Regions from separate parts of the Janthinobacterium leeuwenhoeki genome, predicted to be linked through region 1. Evidence: predicted binding sites of a transcription regulator. Region 1 holds the regulator's gene; each other region holds the start of a gene.

Region 1 (6,554 bases):
CACCACGCGGATATTGAGCAGCATGCCGACGGTGATGAAGAACAGGCCCAGCAGCACGTCGCGGAAGGGCTTGATATCCTCTTCCACCTGATGCTTGAATTCTGTCTCGGAAATGAGCATGCCGGCAACAAAAGCTCCCAGGGCCAGCGACAGCCCCGCCCGTTCCGTGATCCAGGCCGCCCCCAGGGTAATTAACAGCAGGTTGAGCATGAACAATTCTTGCGAGCGGCGCTTGGCGACGATGGTGAACCAGCCGCGTACCAGTTTCTGGCCGATGAACAAGAGCAAAATGAGGACGACCAGGGCCTTGCCGCCGGCCCAGGCCAGGGTTTCGGCCAGGTTGTCCGAATCGCGCGTGAGGGCGGGAATCAGGATCAGCAGGGGCACCACGGCCAGATCTTGGAACAGCAAAATACCGATGATCTTGCGGCCGTGTTCGCTTTCCAGTTCCAGCCGCTCCGTGAGCATTTTCGAGACGATGGCCGTCGACGACATGGCCAGCGCGCCGCCCAGGGCGAACGCGGCTTGCCAGCTCAGGTGGATGTAGGCGGACAGGTAGTGTCCGACAAGCCAGCCGAAGACGACGGTGGCGATGATGGTGGTGACCACCTGCGCCATGCCAAGGCCGAAGACGATGCGCCGCATGGCGAGGAATTTGGGCAGAGAAAATTCGAGCCCGATGGAAAACATCAGGAAGACGACGCCGAACTCGGCCAGGGTGTGGCTGGCCTCGTTCTCCGCTGCCAGGCCCAGCGCGTGGGGGCCGATGACGATGCCAACGGCCAGGTAGCCCAGCATGGGCGGCAAATGCAACATTCTGAAAGCGACAACGCCCAGCACGGCGCTGCCAAGTAACATCAGGGTCAGTTCAAGCGAGGAAAACATGGGTTGCCCGGTACGGTCAATGGAAATCGTTGTTTGTTGTGACTGGCAAGTTTTTTGCTTTCCTAATTCGTTTATACTTTGGGCATGAGTGTAACCCATGAAAAAACAATGCTGAAAGCTTTTGATCGAATTGACATGCAAGCGACGACCGAGCGCGCCGTCGCGCTGGCCCGCACCACCTTGCAGATCGAGTCCGACGCCATCGTAGCGCTACATGCGCGCCTGGCCACGGACGACAGCGTGGGCCGCGCCGTGGCGATGTTGCTGCAATGCAAAGGGCGTATCGTCGTCTCCGGCATCGGCAAATCCGGCCATATCGCGCGCAAGATTGCCGCCACCCTCGCTTCCACCGGCACGCCTGCCCTGTTCGTGCATCCGGCCGAAGCGGCTCATGGCGACCTGGGCATGGTCACCTCGGAAGATGCTTTTATTGCCATATCGTATTCGGGCGAATCGTCGGAACTGATGGCCATCATGCCCGTCGTCAAGCGCATGGGTGGCGTGCTCATTTGCATGACGGGTAAGCCTCAGTCCAGCCTGGCTCAACTGGCCGATGTGCACCTGGATATTTCTGTTGAGAAAGAAGCCTGTCCGCTGAACCTGGCGCCGACGGCCAGCACCACCGTCACCCTGGCCCTGGGCGATGCGATCGCCGTGGCCTTGCTGGACTTGCGCGGCTTCAAGGAAGAGGATTTCGCCCGCTCGCACCCGGGCGGCGCCCTGGGCCGCCGCCTGCTGACGCACGTACATGACGTCATGCGCAGCGGCGAACGCGTGCCCAAAGTACCCGTGGATGCTTCCCTGCTGCAGGCGCTGGAAGAAATGACGAAGAAGGGCATGGGCATGACGGCCGTCGTCGATGCGGATGACCGCCCCGTGGGCGTGTTTACGGATGGCGACTTGCGCCGCATGTTCGAGCGCGTGCAGGATTTCACGCAAGTGGCGATCCGCGACGTCATGCATGCGCAGCCGCGCAGCATCGCGCCTGAACGCCTGGCCGTGGATGCCGTGGCCGTGATGGAGCAGTTCCGCATCAACCAGATGCTGGTCGTCGATGCCGATGGCAAGCTGGTGGGCGCGCTGCATATCCATGATCTGACGCAAGCGAAGGTGATCTGATGGATAGCGTAGCGGACAACCTGGCGCGCGCGGCCAAGGTCAAACTGATGATCTTTGACGTCGATGGCGTGCTCACCGACGGCAGCCTGCATTTCGGCCCCGATGGCGAGATGATGAAAACGTTTAATGTGTATGATGGCCTGGGCATCAAGCTGCTGCAGGAATCGGGCGTGCAGACGGCCATCATCAGCGCGCGCCGCTCGGCCATCACGGCACGCCGCGCGCAAGACCTGGGCATTACCCATGTGCACCAGGGCGGCCATGACAAGCTGACGCCGTTTCGCGAACTGCTGGCGCTGACGGGCTTGACGGAAGAGCAATGCGGCTATATCGGCGACGACGTCATCGATGCGCCCATCCTGAAACGCGTCGGCTTTGCCGTCAGCGTGCCGGGCGGGCGTCCGGAAGTGCAGGGCCTGGCGCACCATGTGACGCAGGCCGGCGGCGGCCGCGGCGCGGTGCGCGAGATCTGCGAATTCCTGCTGCGCGCCCAGGACAACTATGCGCGCGTCATGGCGCCGTTCCTGGAGTGAGGCGCGCCGCCTCGCCAGTGACCATTGAAAGAGTGAAGCCCTATGCGTAAGCCAGGAGGCGCCCATCGCTGGCGCATGATTTTTACCGTGCTGGGCGCGGTCGTTGTCGCGCTGGGCAGCTTTTGGCTGCTCGAAGTGATGAACAAGAATAACCAGGACATCACGGCCAGCAAGCATCTGGATGAGCCCGACTATTTCATCACCAATTTCAGCCTGGTGCGCATGGACTTGACGGGTAAACCCAGCTATATCGTGTCGGGCACCAAGCTCACGCATTATCCGCTGGACGATTCGTCCGATATCGACCAGCCCTTCGTGCGCAAGCTCACGCCCGGCATGCCGCCGTTGAACATGAACGCGGAACTGGCGCATATCGACCAGGACAATACCCGGCTGCAACTGCACCGCAAGGTCGTGATCGACCGCGTGGCCAGTCCGAAGGCGCAGAACCTGACGGTCAAGACGGAAGCGCTGACGGTGTTTCCGGACGAGGAAAGAATGGAAACGGACGTGCCTGTCGATATCCTGACGGGCGCCTCGCGCATCAATGGCATCGGCATGAAAGCCAATAACGCCACCGGCGTGGTGGAAGTGCAGAATGCGCTGCGCATGGTCCTCCCGCCGAAACCGCGCCCGGCCGCGGCGGCAAAATGACAGAATGAAACAAGGAAACCATACTATGAAGAATATCTTGCTGATGACCGTATTTTCCCTGGCCATCATGGGCGTGGCGCATGCCGAGAAGGCCGATTCCGAGAAGGAAGCCGTCATCACGGCACGTAGCGGCCATGTCGATGACGTCAAGCAGGTGCGTACCCTGACGGGCGACGTGGTGCTGGTCAAGGGTACCCTGACCATGAAGGCGGGCCGGGCCCTGATCACGGAAGACCCGCAAGGCTACCAGTTCATTACCTTCTGGGCCGATCCCGGCAAGCTGGCCACCTTCCGCCAGAAGCGCGATGGCGCGGGCGACCTGTGGGTCGAAGGCGAAGCGGAGCGCGTGGAATACGATAACAAGACGGAAGTGGTGAAACTGTTTTCCAAAGCCAAGCTGACGCGCCTGGAAGGCACGAAAGTGACCGACGTGGCCAACGGCCAATTCATTTCGTATGACAGCCGCAAGGAAGTGTTTGCGATGGAAAACTCCGACAGCGGCGCCAGCACCCCGGATGGCGGCAGCGTGCGCATGGTGATCCAGCCGAAGACCAAGGCACCGGCGGCGGAGAAAGCGCCGGCCACGCCTGCGCCAGGAAAGAAATAATGGACAATACTCGTTGCGGCAGCACCCTGATCGTTCGCGGGCTGCAAAAAACCTATGGCAAGCGGCAAGTCGTGCATGATGTCTCGCTGCAAGTCGAATGCGGTGAAGTGGTGGGTTTGCTGGGGCCGAACGGCGCCGGCAAGACCACCTCGTTCTACATGATCGTCGGCCTGGTGCCGTCGGACGGCGGCAGCATCGATATCAGCGGCGTGGACATCTCCAGCCTGCCGATCCACCGCCGCGCGCAGATGGGCCTGTCCTACCTGCCGCAGGAAGCGTCCGTGTTCCGCAAGCTGACGGTGGAAGACAATATCCGCGCCGTGCTGGAAATCCAGACCGTCGAAGGCCGTCCCTTGAAGAAGGCCGAGATTGAAGAGCGCCTGGATAAACTGCTGGCCGACTTGCAGATTGAAAAGCTGCGCGAGAACCAGGCCCTGTCCCTGTCGGGCGGCGAGCGCCGCCGCGTGGAAATCGCCCGCGCGCTGGCTACCGACCCCCGTTTCGTGCTGCTCGACGAGCCGTTCGCCGGCGTCGATCCGATTGCCGTGATCGAGATCCAGCGCATCGTGCGTTTCTTGAAGGAGCGCAATATCGGCGTGCTGATCACCGATCATAATGTGCGCGAGACGCTGGGTATTTGCGACCGTGCCTACATCATCAACCAGGGCTCGGTGCTGGCGTCAGGACGCCCCGACGACATCATCGCGAACGAGTCGGTACGCCGGGTCTATCTGGGCGAACACTTCCGCATGTGAGCCAATGAAACAATCATTGCAGCTGCGCACTTCGCAGCACCTGGCACTGACGCCGCAGTTGCAGCAATCGATACGCCTGTTGCAATTGTCTACCCTGGAATTGCACCAGGAACTGGAGCAATTGCTGACGGACAATCCCTTGCTCGAGCGCCTGGACGATCCGCTCGACCGTTCGCTGCGCCTGCTGTCCGACGGGGCTTTGAGTTCCACGGCCGCGCCGGCAGAAGCACCGCCCCAGCCGCCTGGCCAGGAAGCGCCGGCGGCGCCGGCGGAAGCGGAAACCTTTGACGGCGAGGCCAGCGAGGGCCCGGCCGCTGCGGACGGCGGCGACAGCGACTGGAGCGAGGCGAGCCGGGGCAAGGCGCCCGATGACGAAGATTCGCGCCCGCAACTCGAAGCCCATCACTGCACCCTGCGCGAACACCTGATGGAGCAGATGCGCGTGACGGTGCTCGAATTGCGCGACCGCGCGCTGGTCGAGCTGATCATCGACGCGCTCGACGACAATGGCTACCTGGAAGAGTCGCTCGACGAGATCCTGGCGCGCCTGCCGGAAGAGCTGGAAATCGACGCCGACGAGATGCGCACGGCCTTGTCGCTGCTGCAAAGTTTTGATCCGCCGGGCGTGGGCGCGCGCAATGCCTCCGAATGCCTGGCCCTGCAAATCAAGCGTTTGCCGCATATCGCCATGGTGACGCGCCGCATGGCCCTCGTCATCGTGGAAAAGCACCTGGCCTGGTTTGCCCAGCGCGATTTCAACAAGCTGAAAAAAGCCCTCGATTGCGACGATGAAGACTTGCGCGAAGCGCAGACCGTGATTCGTCAGTGCAATCCGCATCCGGGCGCCGTGTTTGCCTCGGACGTGTCCGATTACGTGGTGCCCGACGTCGTCGTCAAGCGCGCGCGCAATGGCTGGCAAGTCACCCTGAACAACGACGTCATGCCGCGCCTGCGCGTCAACGCCATGTACGCCAACTTGTTGAAGCAGGGCAAGGGCGAGGGCGCCATGGGCGCACAGTTGCAGGAAGCCAAGTGGCTGATCAAGAATATGCGCCAGCGCTTCGACACGATCCTGCGCGTGGCGCAGGCGATAGTAGAAAGACAAAAGAACTTTTTCTCGCATGGCGCCGTTGCCATGCGCCCCCTTGTGCTCCGTGAAATAGCTGATACACTGGGTTTACACGAGAGCACTATCTCGCGGGTAACAACTCAAAAGTACATGCTGACCCCGCACGGCATGTTCGAGTTGAAATATTTCTTTGGTAGCCACGTCGCCACCGAAGCGGGGGGCGAAGCGTCATCGACGGCGATACGGGCATTGATCGTGCAACTGACAGGAGCAGAAGACCCTAAAAATCCTTTATCCGACAGTAAGATTGCGGACATGCTGGGGGAACAAGGCATGGTGATTGCGCGACGTACTGTTGCCAAATACCGGGAAGCGTTGAAAATTCCGCCAGTGAGCCTGCGTAAGTGTTTGTAAGTTTTTTTCGGTTCCTCTGCGGGCCGGATAGGATGGACCGCACGAACCCGATCATCTTTAGGAGTGTGTATGAATCTCACCATCAGCGGACATCATCTCGAAGTGACACCAGCCATCCGTGAATACGTACAAACGAAGCTGGAGCGCGTGAAACGTCATTTCGATCAAGTCATCGATATTGCCGTGATTCTGACCGTGGATAACCTCAAAGAGAAAGAAAAACGTCAAAAGGCCGAAGTCAACCTGCGCCTGAGTGGCAAAACTGTCTATGTGGAAAGCCTGGCGCAAGACCTGTATGCCGCAATCGATAGCCTGATCGACAAGCTCGATAGGCAAGTGATGAAATACAAAACCAAAGTGCAAGGGCACGGTAAAGAGGCGATCAAGCATCTGCCAGACAATTCGGAAGAAGAATTCGCCGCCGCCTAAGCGGCCTGCGACTTTCAACCGGTTGTGATCAACTAAGGGCGCACAGTGCGCCCTTTTTTGCGCCAGTAGCTGTTGAGCGCTATGTCTCC
Region 2 (6,554 bases), on a different contig from region 1:
TGAAAACCGGCCCCAGGGGCCGGTTGCCGGGACAGGCGGTTACAGTCCCAGGGTGTCGATGTCGGCCAGCGACTCGCGGCCCTTGTCAGAAATGTCGTGACCCTCGCCGTCGGCGCGCGCCACGATATGGGCTTTCTTGCCCAGGAAATAGGACACGTCCGATTCCAGCTTGGTCAGCGGATCGGTGGCGACGGCGCGCAGCCCCATGATGCAGCGGCGCAGAAACAGCAGTTGCTGGGCTTTCTCGGTGATGGACAGACGGCCATCACGTGCATAGCTGAGCAGCTTCAGGCCGGACAGGCGCTTGGCATTGCGGGCAACGCAAGCGCTGGGGCGCTCGGTCTTGATGCCGCGTGCAACTTGCTCCAGCGCGTCATATTCATCGGTTGTTAATTTCTCGTTCTTCATTACTTTTCCATAAAAGGCCAGGTGTTCGGCCCCCATGGTACGCGCCCCGCTGCGCATCGGCAACAGGCAACGTGAATCAGTCACCGCCCGCGCCGCGAACGGACGACTGAAGAGCGAGCTGGACAGCCCTTATTTATAGCTGCGCAGCAGCAGCCATGCCAGACCACAACCCGCTACGGCGCCCGCCAGCGCCAGTGCCAAAAGGTTTTTGCTGGTCATCACAGGACGACGTCCCAGGTAGATTTTATTATGCAAGGAATTGCCCATGATGGTCTCCTGTACAAGAATTTTTATGATGTCTTATTATAAGAACAGAATCGTGACGGCCGCATGACACTCGACAGTTAGAGTTTGATTTGTATCCACTCGGCAACACTTATGAGCATTTTTGTTGTTTAAATGGCGTGGCGCCGGCGGCGGTGCCCCAGTCCATTTCCGATTCGAAATAAACACGACGCAGCTCTCCCCGCAAGCGCGCATGACGGGTCGCCATGCGCGCTTGCGGGCCGCGAGAACTTGCCGCGGGCGATCCGGTCAATGCATTTTCACGGGCAGTGGTGGCGGCATCGGCTCCTCGACCGGCACGGGGTCGATGTGGGGCGGCTGTTCCGGCGGCGGCGTGACGGGATCGCCTTCCGGCGGTGGCGGCATATCGGGTTCTGGCGTGCTATGCGCACGCAACGGGGCAAGATGGGATTGTGGCTGCATGGTGGCCTCCTTTACCCCACTGTAGCCGATACGGCCAAATCCTGGCGCCCGCCAGTGGCAGGCTGCTGGGGAACCAAACGGCGTGGCGCCACTCCAACTTGGCAGGTATCTCCTCCTGCGAGTGCAAGCGATCGCCATGGCACGCAAGAAAATCCTCTTTATGGCCGAGGCAGTGACCCTGGCCCATGTTGGCCGCCCCCTGAGCCTGGCCCAGGATCTGGACGAGCAAAAGTATGAGGTGCATTTTGCCTGCGCCGATGGCTATGACTTTTGCTTCAAGCACGCTCCCTTGCGCCGCTGGCGCATCGACAGTATTTCATCGCTGCAATTCCTGCAAGCGCTGGCGCACGGCAAGCCTGTCTATACGGAAAGCACCCTGCACGCGTATGTGGAAGACGACCTGCGCCTGCTCAATGCCGTCCAGCCCGATCTCGTGATCGGCGACTTTCGCCTGTCGCTGTCGGTCAGCGCCCGCTTGCAGCGTATTCCCTACATCACCCTCAGCAATGCCTACTGGAGCCCTTACGTGCGCCAGCACTACACGGTGCCCAGCCTGCCCCTGACAGGCATGCTGCCCATCTGGCTGGCCGCCCCCCTGTTCCGCCTGATCCGCCCGCTGGCCTTCGCCTCGCATGCCGTGCCCCTGAACCGCGTACGCCGCCGCCATGGCCTGCCATCGCTGGGCAACGACCTGCGGCGCATCTATACGGATGCCGACCGCACCTTGTACGCGGACATTCCGCAACTGTTCCCACCGCAGGCCATGCCGTCCACGCACGACTACCTGGGCGCCATCATCTGGGCGCCGCCGCTCGACTTGCCGGACTGGTGGCAGCACCCTGAACTGAGCAGCGGACGGCCCATCATCTATGTCACCCTGGGCAGCTCCGGCCAGGGGCAGTTGCTGCCGCGCGTGCTGCGCGCGCTGGCGTCCCTGCCCGTCACCGTGCTGGCGGCCACGGCCGGCACCATCCGCGTCGACGCCGTGCCGCCGAACGCCTATGTCGCGCCCTTTTTACCGGGTGACGCGGCGGCCCGGCGCGCCAGCCTGGTGATCTGCAACGGCGGCAGCCCCACCAGCCAGCAGGCGCTGACGGCAGGCGTGCCCGTCATCGGCATCGCGGGCAACCTCGATCAATTCCTCAATATGCACGGCATCGCTGGCGCCGGCGCCGGCTTGCTGCTGCGCGCCGACCGCTTGCAGGAAACCGCCCTGCGCCACGCCGCCACGCGCATGCTCGACGATGGCCGGGCCACGCTGGCGGCGCGTCAACTGGCCACGGCCATGCGCGACTATGTGCCAGGGCAACGCTTGCTGCCGCATATGCACGCCCTGCTGGGTCCCGTCCCGCAAGGCGGCCAGCCGTGACGGGTAGCGTCGGTTTTTCTGACAGTGCGGCCGGCAAGACCTGCATCGCGTCAACAAAAGCGCGCCAAGCCCTTGATTTCAAAAGAACCTCATGCGTTGGCATGGAAGTCGCTAGGTACTGGCCATGAGCACCTGCCGACAGGACTCAGGCAAGACTTCCAGACTCACTCAACCACGAGGTGAATACAATGAAACTCTCTAAACTGAAACTGCTTCCGGCCGCAGCGGCACTGGCCATGCTGTGCGCCGCCGGTAGCGCACAGGCGGGCGCCTACGGCTATGCCTACAACAACATCTTTGGCCTGCAGATCGCCGCCACCACGGGCTCGATCACCGCCCTGAACAGCACCACGATCTCGCGCGCCACGGCCACCCTGAATGGCGTCAGCGTCATCACTGGCGGTCCCGGCCTGCTCGACTCGCCCCGCGCCGCCGTTGGCGCCGTGACCAAAGGGCAAAACGATTTCACGCAACAAGGCCCCGCGGGCAACTACTCGCGCGGCGATGCGCAGATCGTCAGCACGCAATTTCCGTCATTCCCGCCCGGCTCCACCTCCACGCAGGCCGTGAACGTGGCCGAAGCCCATCTTGACGGGCCTGCCGGCACGGCCGATGCGTCCGGCCGCAACGGCTCGACCACGGGCTTCTCCGTCAACTTCGTCGTCGGTTCGCCAACGGCAACGCTGAGCTTTGATTTCCTGGCCTCGCCCTTCATGCAGGTCTTCCTGCAAAGCACGGTCGGCCAGCTGTCCACCGCGACGGCCAACCTGGTGATGACCATCTCCATCACCGACTCGACCGGCGCGACCGTCTTCAACTGGACGCCCGATGGCGTCATCGGCTCGGGCATCTTCGGTGGCACGGAGAACGCCGATGCGGCCAACCTGAACACCGGCCTGGCGACCAACTTCCTGACGCGCGGCAACATGTTTACCTATGATCCCACCGGTTGCGGCACACCTGGCGGTACCGGTGTGGGCACGGCTTGCGGCGGCAACTTCAGCGCCGTCAGCAATGCCCTCGCGACTGGCAACTACACCTTGACCTTGAATGCGGTGGAGAGCGTTGACCTGGTGAAACAGGCGGCGACACCGGAGCCGGGCACCTTGGCCTTGCTGGGCCTGGGTCTGGCTGGCCTGGGCTATGCCCGCCGCCGCAAGGCTAGTGTTTGAACCAGGCAACAGGGGGGATTCACAGGCGAGGGGGCTCTCCTCGCCTTTTTTATGCCGAGCCCTGTCGGTTTTCCTTACAGCGCAGCGGCCAGCAAAGGAGTTCCAAAAGATTTCCATGAACAATTTTTCTCGCACCCGACTTCGCGCTACCCTGCTCGCCCCACTGCTGTTGGCATGCAACGGCGGCGCAAGTGCCGCCGCCTACGGCTATTCGTACACCAGCGTCTTTGGCCTGGTCATCAGCAATCCCACCGGTTCCACCACCTTGATCAACAATATCGACCTGTCGCGCACCGCCGCCACGCTCAACGGCAGCAGTGTCATCAATGGCGGCAGCAATGAGATCGACGCGCCGCAAGCGACCCGCGGCGCCGTCACCAAGGGAGAAAACGACTTTAGCCGGCAAGGCATGGGCAATGCCGCGTATGCGCGCGGCGAGGCGCAGATCATCACTTCGCAAATCCCGCCCTTTCCACCGGGTTCGACCAGCACGCATACCGTGAATGCGGCGGAAACCTTCCTCACAAGCGGCGGCAATGCCGACGCCTCGGGACGCAATGGTTCCAGCACCGCGATGCGCGTCAATTTCGTCGTCGGCCAACCGGGCGCGAGCCTGGCCTTCGACTTCCAGGCCCTGCCCTTCATGCAACTGTACCTGGACGCGCTGGCCGGCACGGGATCGACGGCCACCACCAACATGGCGCTGACGTTTACCATCATCGATGAAAATGGCCAGATCGTCTTCAACTGGGCGCCCGACGGCAAGCTCGGCTCCGGCATCCTGGGCGGCACCGAACTGGCCGATGCCGCCAATCTCAATACCGGCTACGCGCAAACGCCGCTCACCAGCGGCAGCATGATCACCTACGACCCCAGCGGCTGCGGCGCGCCCACGGGTACGGGCGCCGGCACCACGTGCGGCGGGCAGTATGGCGCCGTCACGAACAAGCTGGTGGCGGGCAACTACACCCTGGTGTTGAACATGCTGAACAGTTCCGAACTGGCCTACGTGCCGGGCGCTACGCCAGTGGCGCTGCCGGGCACCTTGCCGTTGCTGGCCGCTGGCCTGGCGGCGCTGGCCAGCCTGGCGCCACGGCGGCGCCGCTGACGAGGCTGACGAAGCTGAGGCGCCCGCATGGCCTCACGCACGCTTCACTGTCCCGCCGTTGGCGCCACCAGCAAGTCTTGCAGCGGACGGCGCAGCGAGCGCGCACTGGCTGCCGGCCCCGCACCGATGCGCCCAAGGAACACGGCCCGCTCAAACGCCGCCTCCCCCAGCACGGCCTGGCACTGCACGGCCAGTTCCTGCGCCATTTCCTGCATGCCATCGGTGCGTGAAAAAGTACGCCGTTCGCGCACATAGCGGGCAAAGATCAGCGGCGTCAGTTCCGGCTGCAATTGCAGGCCCAGCTGCGTGGCCGTCAGCCAGAAACGCTGCATGGCGCGGCCGGCCGCCACGTAATCGTCGATGTGGCGCGGGGGCGCATCGGCCAGCAGCACGAAATGCGCGGCGCAATACAGGCCCGGCAGCAAGTCCATCTGCAGGCGCGGCGCGAGGATGCCCGCCAGCCAGGTATTGAAAAAATCCACGCGGCGCCAGCTGTGCATGACCCAGCGCATCAGGCGCGCCGTCATCGGGTCGACGCCGAGCGCCTGTTCCGGGATGCGGTCGCTGCTGTAGCGCGCCCCCCATTCGATGACGTCGCGGTGCACCTTGTGCGCTTCGGGCATGGTCAGGCGCAGCTTCGCATTGTCGAACATCAGGCGTGCACAGGCCAGGCGCGCGCGTGCGCCTTCGAACCATTGCACACCGTAATCCGGCGGCAAGCTGGCCGCCAGCGCCGCCTTTTCGCTGGCGCGCAGGCGGCGCGTGCTGAGCCGGCGCCGCTGCACGCTGCGCTGCGGCAGGAAGGCCGCCAGCGGATCGGCCAACATGCCGGGGCTGTCGACAAAGTGCACAGCGAAGGTGGGCAAGGTATCGGGCAGGCCGCCGTGCCGGCGCGCTTCCATGCGCAAGCCATGGCTGCTGGCCGCCAGTGCCATGCTTTCGAGCAAGGCACCCAGCGACAGCTGGCTGGGATGGCCGTCGAGGTCATACACGCAATGGCTGCGCGTATCGAAGCCATGCACGACGACATGGCGCCGGTCCACGACTTCAAAGCGCCACGGCTGCGTGTTGTCGCCACTGGGTGCCCAGCGCGCCTGGTCGAGAATGTTTTCCAGCACAGAATCGATCTGCGCGATCAGCGGTGCTTGCGCCATTTATGCCCCCTGCGCCGCGCGCCGGCGCTTGATGATGGCCATCGCCAGCCGCTGCAGGGGATGACGGTTGCCGCCCGGACGCCAGGTATGCACGAGCTTGTTGCGGTAGGCGTCGAAATGCATGCCGTGCGGTGCCGCCATCACCTTGCCACGTTTCAGCAAGATCTTCAGTGCCTCGGTGGCAGCCGCGCCGGCGCACAGCTGGCAGCCCATGATGGTCGACGGCCCGCGCCGCTGCTTCAGGTTGATGGCCGACGGGTCGACCAGATAGGGGCCGTGCAAGCCGGCCGGCGCCAGTCCGACGAGAAAGCGCAGGGCCTTCTCTTCTTCAGGCAAGTCGCCCCAGCCAAAATACGCTTCGAACGTCATGCCGCCCGGCAGGAAGCTGAGCACGGCCGTGCCCATGCCCAGCGGCGCGGCCGTGATGGCGGGGATGCCCAGACGGGCACAAGTGGCGAAGGTGGCCTGGCGCGCGGGGAAGGCGAAAAAATCCAGGCCGTCCACGTACAGGTCGACACCGGCGAAGAACTCGGCCAGATTGCTGTCGTGTATGCCGTCTGGAAATTGTTTAATCTCAAGTTCCGGATTGATGTCCGTCGCCATCTGCGCCAGCACGGCCACCTTGGGCTGGCCCA
Region 3 (6,554 bases), on a different contig from region 1:
TGCTGAACCAGCACGAACGACATAGCCTGGTGCTCGACATCCAGCACGAGATGCTGGGCTTTGGCCCGCTCGAGCCCTTGCTGGCCGATGCCAGCGTGTCCGATATCCTCGTCAATACCTGCGACAAGGTGTATGTCGAGCGGGGCGGGCGGCTGCAGCTGACGGACGTGACCTTCCACGATAATGCGCACCTGATGAAGATCATCGAAAAGATCGTCTCGCGCGTGGGACGGCGCGTCGACGAATCGAGCCCGATGGTCGATGCGCGCCTGCCGGACGGCTCCCGGGTCAATGCCATCATTCCGCCGCTGGCCGTCGATGGCCCGATCCTGTCGATCCGGCGCTTCGCCGTGCAGCCTTTGACGATCGCCAATCTGCTCGACTACAAAAGCCTGACGCCGCCCATGGTGCAGGTGCTGCAGGCGCTGGGGCAGGCGAAAGTCAACATCCTGATTTCGGGTGGCACGGGCAGCGGCAAGACGACCCTGCTCAACGTGCTGTCCGGCTTCATTCCCGGCAGCGAGCGCATCGTCACCATCGAGGATGCGGCCGAACTGGCGCTGCGCCAGCCGCACGTGGTGCGCCTGGAAACGCGTCCGCCGAATATCGAGGGCAAGGGGGAAGTATCGCAGCGCGCGCTGGTGCGCAATGCGCTGCGCATGCGGCCCGACCGCATCATCCTGGGCGAGGTGCGCGGCGCCGAGGCGCTCGACATGCTGCAGGCGATGAACACGGGCCATGAGGGGTCTTTGGCGACGATCCACTCGAACACGGCGCGCGACGCGCTGGCGCGGCTGGAAAACATGGTCGGCATGGCCAGCGTGAACCTGACGCCGCGCGCCACGCGCCAGCAGATCTGTTCTGCCGTGACGGTGGTGATGCAAGTGTCGCGCCTGACGGATGGCGCGCGCAAGCTGGTCAGCCTGCAGGAAGTGACGGGCATGGAGGGCGACATCATCGCCATGCATGAAATCTTCCGCTTCGAGCAGACGGGCGTCGATGCCGAGGGCAAGGTGCAGGGCCACTTTTGCGCTACGGGTGTGCGGCCCCGCTTTACGGAACGCCTGCGCATGTTCGGCGCGCCGGTACCCGATAGTGTCTTCGATCCCGACCGCATCTACGAATAAGGAGGGCAAGCATGGATCTGGTCTTCTACGGCTTTGCCGTGCTGCTGTTCGCCGCCTGCATCCTGATGGTGGAGGGCGCCTGGCTGTGGTGGTCGGGCACGCATGGCAGCGCGGCGCGGCGCATCAACCGGCGCTTGCGGCTGATGGCGGCGCGCGGCGAGGCGGACGGCGAGCGGGTCTCCATCCTCAAGCAGCGCCGCTATGCGCGTGCGCCCGGTCTGGAGCGCTGGCTGCGGCGCCTGCCGCAGGCGGCACGGCTCGACCACCTGCTGCTGCAATCGGGCTTGTCCTGGTCGGTGGCGCAGTTCCTGGGCGGCGCGGGCGCCCTGTTGCTGGCGGCGCTGCTGTGGCTGGCCATCTGGCCCATGCCGCTGCCGGGCGCCTTGCTGCTGCTGGGCCTGGCCGGCGGCGGGCCGTGCATGGTCGTGCTGCGCGCGCGCGCGGCGCGGCTGAAAAAGTTCGAGGCGCAATTGCCGGAAGCGGCCGATTTCCTGGCCCGCGCCTTGCGCGCCGGGCACTCGTTTTCGAATGTGCTGCAGATGGTGGGCGATGAACTCAATGAGCCGATCAGCGGTGAATTCAAGATGGCGCACGAAGAAATCAATTACGGCGTGCCGATGAACGAGGCGCTGCAAAACCTGGCCGCGCGCATTCCGCTGACGGACTTGCGCTACCTCGTCATCGCCGTGCTGGTGCAGCGCGAATCGGGCGGCAATCTGGCGGAAGTGCTGGTCAGCATCGCGCGCATCATCCGCGCCCGCTTAAAGCTGCTGGGACAGGTGCGCGTGCTGTCGGCCGAGGGGCGCATGTCGGCCTGGGTGCTGGGCTTGATGCCGGTGGTGATGATCGGCGTCATGGCGCTGGTCAACCCGCAATACATCCGCCTGCTGTGGACCGATCCCAGCGGCATCAAGTTGCTGTGGTACGCGGCCGGCATGGTGGCATTGGGCGTCGTCTGGATGCGCAACGTCATCCGCATCCGTATCTAAAACAGGAGGTGGCATGAGCGGTGCACAACTGCTGTTTCTCGTGATCGTCTTCGCCGTGGTGGTGGCGCTGGCCCTGCTGGCGTGGCTGATCTTCTTTCCCGGCGCCTTGCGCCAGCGCCTGTTCGGTTCCATGACGCCGGCCGCCAGCGAGGCGGTGGCCGACACGGGCTGGGTGGAGCGCGTGGCGCGCGTGGCGCAGCCGTTCAGCAAGCTGTCGCTGCCGGAAGAGGGCTGGGAGCGCTCGCCGCTGCGCACGCGTTTCATGAACGCGGGCTGGCGGCAAGCCAGCGCGCCGGCCCTGTACTTCGCCGCGAAAAGCGTGCTGGCCCTGCTGTTTCCCACTGTGCTGGGCCTGTATGCGGCCAGCGCCATGGCGGCGCAATTGCGCAGCGTGCTGCTGTTGCTGCTGTGCGTCAGCGCCACCATCGGCTATTACCTGCCGAATCTGGTGCTGGCCAGCACGGCCAAGCGGCGCCAGCGCGACATCTTTGAAAACATTCCCGACGCGCTCGACTTGCTGACCGTCTGCGTGGAAGCGGGCCTGAGCCTGGAGCGCGCGCTGGTCAAAGTGTCGGGCGAAATCCACATCAAGAGCGTGGTGCTGGCGCAGGAATTGCAACTGGTGCTGATGGAAATGCGCGCCGGCTTTTCCAAGGAAAAGGCGCTGCGCAACCTGGCCCTGCGCAGCGGCGTGGAAGATGTCGACACCCTGGTCGCCATGCTGATTCAATCGGAACGCTTCGGCACCAGCATGGGCGATTCGCTGCGCGTGCATTCGGAAAACCTGCGCGGCAAGCGCAGCCTGCTGGCCGAAGAGGCGGCAGCGAAGATTGCCCTGAAACTGCTGTTCCCGCTGATCTTTTGCGTCTTTCCCACCCTCATGCTGGTGCTCATGGGGCCGGCCGTGATCGAAGTCTATCGCGTGCTCGTGCCGGCCATGGCCAGCCGCTGAAAGGAGTCACCATGCGCTTGACCATATCCCGCCAGGCAGCCGCCTGTGCCTGCCTGGGCCTGGCCGCCTGTGCCACGCAACTGGCCTACGTGCCAGGGCCGGCGTGGCCTGATGCCGATGCCGCCTATCTGACGGGGCGCCAGCACTTCGAGCGGGGCAACCTGCCCGCCGCGCAAGCGGCCTATGAGCAAGCACTGCGCCATGCGCCGCGCCACGTGAACGCGCGCAACGGCCTGGCCGTGCTGCATGCGCAGCGGGGCGAACACGACGCGGCGATTGCCCATTGGCTGGCCTTGACGCAGGAGGCGGGCACGCCGCTGCCGCAGCAAGCCTATCTGTTCAGCAATCTCGGTCATGCCTATCATTTAAGCGGACGCGATGCGCAAGCGTTGACTGCGCTGGAACAGGCGTGCTTGCTCGACCCGCTCAATGCGCTGGCCTGGCAGCACCTGGCGCAAGTGCTCGAACGGCTGGGGCAACACGAACGCGCGGCCGTCATGCGGCGCCAGGCGGCCAGCTTGCAGGAACACGATTTGCGGCGCGACCTGGCCGTCTTGCGCAAGGAGGCGCCACCGCAGGGCGTGCCTGCGCCCGCGCCGACGCCGACGCCGGCGCAGGATGCGCGTGCCATGGCGCGCGTGGAGATCACGCAGAGCGAGGGCATGGCCCGCTTGCAGCGCGTGCCGGCGGCGCACAGCGCGCCCGTCAGCGTGCTTGAGCGGCCCGTGGCGGCGGCTGGCGTACCGCCTCCGCGCCTGGAAATTGTGAACGGCAACGGCGTGCCCGGCCTGGCCGCCGCGCTGGCGCGCAGCCTGGCCGGTGCTCCCGTGCAGGTGGTGCGCCTGAGCAATGAAACCAGCTTTCAGGTGGCGCGCACGCGCGTCGAGTATCGGCCCGCGCAGGAGCTGGCGGCGCGCCAGCTGGTCCGCCAGCTGGGGACGCAGGTACAAACGCAGGTGCAGACCCAGGCCGCCGATTGCCCTGCCAGCGAGCTGCGCCTGATCCTCGGCCATGACCTGAGCGACCCGGCCATGTTGCACCGCTATTATTCGCAGCAATTGCAGCTGGCGCGCCAGGCGCTGGCGCGGCTCGGCTGACACGCCTCCGACAGTGTCTATTGCGGCTGGCGGCGGCGCGTGTAGGCGAGGGCGGCCAGTCCCAGGCCCAGCAGGAACAGGGTGCCTGGTTCCGGCACGGCCAGGGGATCGATGACGACGATGTCGGTGCGCGTGGACTTGGAAAAGTTCAAGGTGTAGCTGCCGGCCGGCAGGGCGAAATTCGAGGTCAGGGAAAACAGCGCAAAGCCATTCGTGAAGGCGCGCCCGGTGGCCGGGTCGTTGGTGCCGGCTGTCAAGTTCAGGCTGAACGGGTCGAGGCTGCCGACCGTATGGTTGCCGTTGATGTCGCTGCCATTGTTGGCATCGCCATCGGGGGCGAACTGGAAGATCACGCCATCGGCGTTCGCGTTCGACAGGCAGCCGACGGGGCTGGCGCTGTTGCAGGAGATATTGAAGATATCCATGATCGACACGTTCGACTTGTCGCCCAAGGTCGTCACGCTGGTGCGCAGATCGCGTCGTCCCATGAAGCTGAAGGTGATGAAGCCGGCGCTTGAGAGGGTCAGGTTGACGGAGCCGGTGAGGGTGTCGCCGGCCGTGGCCGTGGCGGCGCCGACCGTGTTGCGCTGTGCTTCCGCCACGGCGCGCACGGTGGCGCCGCCATTGAGCATATTGCCGAAGGCATGCGCATCGCCGCGCGCGAACTCCAGGGTGGAACTGGGGCTGGGGGCGTAGCTATTTTGCGGCAAGCCGCTGCAGCCGCCGCCCGAGCACACTTGCAGCACGTCCGCGTTGGCGGCCGGGCCCGTATTGACGGCACGCGGATTGACGGCCACGCCGCCTTCGAAAAACGCGCTATCGCTGGCATTGCGGTTGGCGCCGGCCAGCGACAAGTTACCGGCGCTGGTGGTGATACGGAAATTGCTCAAGTCGTTGACGGCCAGGCCGTACGCGCCGGCCTGCGCCTGGCCGCAGACCAGCAGGCTTGCCGCCGCCAGTACGCCCAGCCAGCCCAGGGTCTTGCTTCGTGTGTGATCGACGTTCATCGCAGCCTCGTATCGTGGTCAGTCTCGGAAAATCCGGGGGATAAAGAATCCAGAATGACTTGTCTGGATTCATCTCGCAGACAGTGATAAGCAGCTTGCGTGCCACACAAAAAAATCACATGAAATCAAGTGCTTGCGTAAAGCGAACTGAACTGACGGAGGCACAGTGTAAGAAAGGCCGACGCCGCTTGGCGGGCGGCGCTGGCCCGCCTGGCGAAATACCCATCGTGGACGTAAAGCCGCTGCGGCGCTGGCGCCAGATCAAAGGTGCGGCACATCGCATCGCGTCCGATAATTGCCCGGTAAAATAGGCCATGGCAAACAAAACCCCCACCTTCCCCGGCGCGCGCACGGGCCGCGGCCAGGTCCTGGCCGTGCTGCTGTCGAACCGCGACCAGTCCGGCGCAGAACCGCTGCAAGGCCGCGTCTCGCTGGCCGCCATCGTCAAGGCGCTGAAACGCAAATACCACTGGCCCATCGAGACGCACAGCTTTCCCGCCAACACGCAGGATGGCCGCGCCAGCTGGGCGACCGTCTACAGCTTGCCGGAAAAGGTGATTCAAGCCGCGCTGGACAGCGGCGGCCGGGAGTGGCTGGAGAGCCGGGGAGCGCCTGGGCGGCGGTGAGCGCGCCGCCCGTCTTACTCGAACCCTTTACTCGAACCCTTTACTCGAGCCGGAAGCCGACCTTGAGCGTGACCTGGAAGTGCGCCACCTTGCCGTCGACAATATGGCCGCGTGACTCGGTCACTTCATACCAGTCCATATGCTTGACCGTCAGCGCCGCCTTGGTAACGGCATCGCGTATCGCCTGATCGCTGCTCTCGGTCGATGTGCCAACCAGTTCGATCAGCTTGTAAGTGTGTGCGGACATGATATTTCCCCAGGTAGGCAAGCCAGACATCGGGAGCCTGCTTTGCGCAAGCACGTGCTCATCTTGCGCTTAAATGTGCTGGACGTCATTGCGCGGTGCAGCAATGCGTCGCGCAAGCCGAGAGTCCTTCCCTTCAGGCTGGCGGCATCTATTGGAGGGTGGCTGCTAAAGCAAGCAGGCCGCCCAGAATTCTGTCCGCCACCTTTTCCGAAAAACCCACAGGCAGTTCGCTGCGGACCTTGTCCACGATGGCGGGTGTGCGGGCAATGAAATCGAGCAGGAGCGGTTCGGCGTGCGCGCCATAGCCGACCGCCTTTGCAGTGCTGTTGAAGTGTCGCCGCTGGATGCCATGCGCGAGGTAGTGCCGGTTGCTACCGAGTAGTGCCATCGCCATCTTGAGCTTGCGTTCGGCCCACTGCTTGGGTCCTGAGCCGATCACAGGATAGCCGGACATCACATCATAGATGGGCGTCAGCTTGAACCGGCCGGCGCCCGCGAGTCGCTCGATA

The links. Region 1 encodes sigma-54, which starts transcription at its own class of promoters, with help from an activator protein. Its sites were predicted from a motif close to TGGCANGNAANCTGCTTT; they were not measured.
Region 2: ACQ4WS_RS13945 (EDSAP-1 family PEP-CTERM protein) is a predicted target of sigma-54. The motif match lies at 2,583-2,600, and genes of this name have one in related genera.
Region 3: ACQ4WS_RS14830 (EDSAP-1 family PEP-CTERM protein) is a predicted target of sigma-54. The motif match lies at 5,260-5,277, and genes of this name have one in related genera.

Annotation. Positions count from the first base shown of each region.
Region 1 is NZ_JBNYXT010000030.1:21,535-28,088, forward strand. It holds gene ACQ4WS_RS19830 (cation:proton antiporter domain-containing protein) at 1-885, opposite strand, end outside; gene ACQ4WS_RS19835 (KpsF/GutQ family sugar-phosphate isomerase) at 970-2,004, shown strand; gene ACQ4WS_RS19840 (KdsC family phosphatase) at 2,004-2,537, shown strand; gene lptC (LPS export ABC transporter periplasmic protein LptC) at 2,580-3,191, shown strand; gene lptA (lipopolysaccharide transport periplasmic protein LptA) at 3,217-3,798, shown strand; gene lptB (LPS export ABC transporter ATP-binding protein) at 3,798-4,553, shown strand; gene ACQ4WS_RS19860 (RNA polymerase factor sigma-54) at 4,558-6,036, shown strand; gene hpf (ribosome hibernation-promoting factor, HPF/YfiA family) at 6,106-6,465, shown strand.
Region 2 is NZ_JBNYXT010000015.1:68,818-75,371, reverse strand. It holds gene ACQ4WS_RS13965 (hypothetical protein) at 40-408, opposite strand; gene ACQ4WS_RS13960 (hypothetical protein) at 538-675, opposite strand; gene ACQ4WS_RS13955 (hypothetical protein) at 943-1,116, opposite strand; gene ACQ4WS_RS13950 (nucleotide disphospho-sugar-binding domain-containing protein) at 1,253-2,485, shown strand; gene ACQ4WS_RS13945 (EDSAP-1 family PEP-CTERM protein) at 2,674-3,657, shown strand; gene ACQ4WS_RS13940 (EDSAP-1 family PEP-CTERM protein) at 3,773-4,765, shown strand; gene ACQ4WS_RS13935 (nitroreductase family protein) at 4,810-5,919, opposite strand; gene ACQ4WS_RS13930 (ThiF family adenylyltransferase) at 5,920-6,554, opposite strand, start outside.
Region 3 is NZ_JBNYXT010000017.1:16,878-23,431, forward strand. It holds gene ACQ4WS_RS14810 (TadA family conjugal transfer-associated ATPase) at 1-1,127, shown strand, start outside; gene ACQ4WS_RS14815 (type II secretion system F family protein) at 1,139-2,116, shown strand; gene ACQ4WS_RS14820 (type II secretion system F family protein) at 2,130-3,068, shown strand; gene ACQ4WS_RS14825 (tetratricopeptide repeat protein) at 3,080-4,165, shown strand; gene ACQ4WS_RS14830 (EDSAP-1 family PEP-CTERM protein) at 4,183-5,172, opposite strand; gene ACQ4WS_RS14835 (hypothetical protein) at 5,487-5,798, shown strand; gene ACQ4WS_RS14840 (dodecin) at 5,839-6,045, opposite strand; partial or broken gene ACQ4WS_RS14845 (HipA domain-containing protein) at 6,194-6,554, opposite strand, start outside.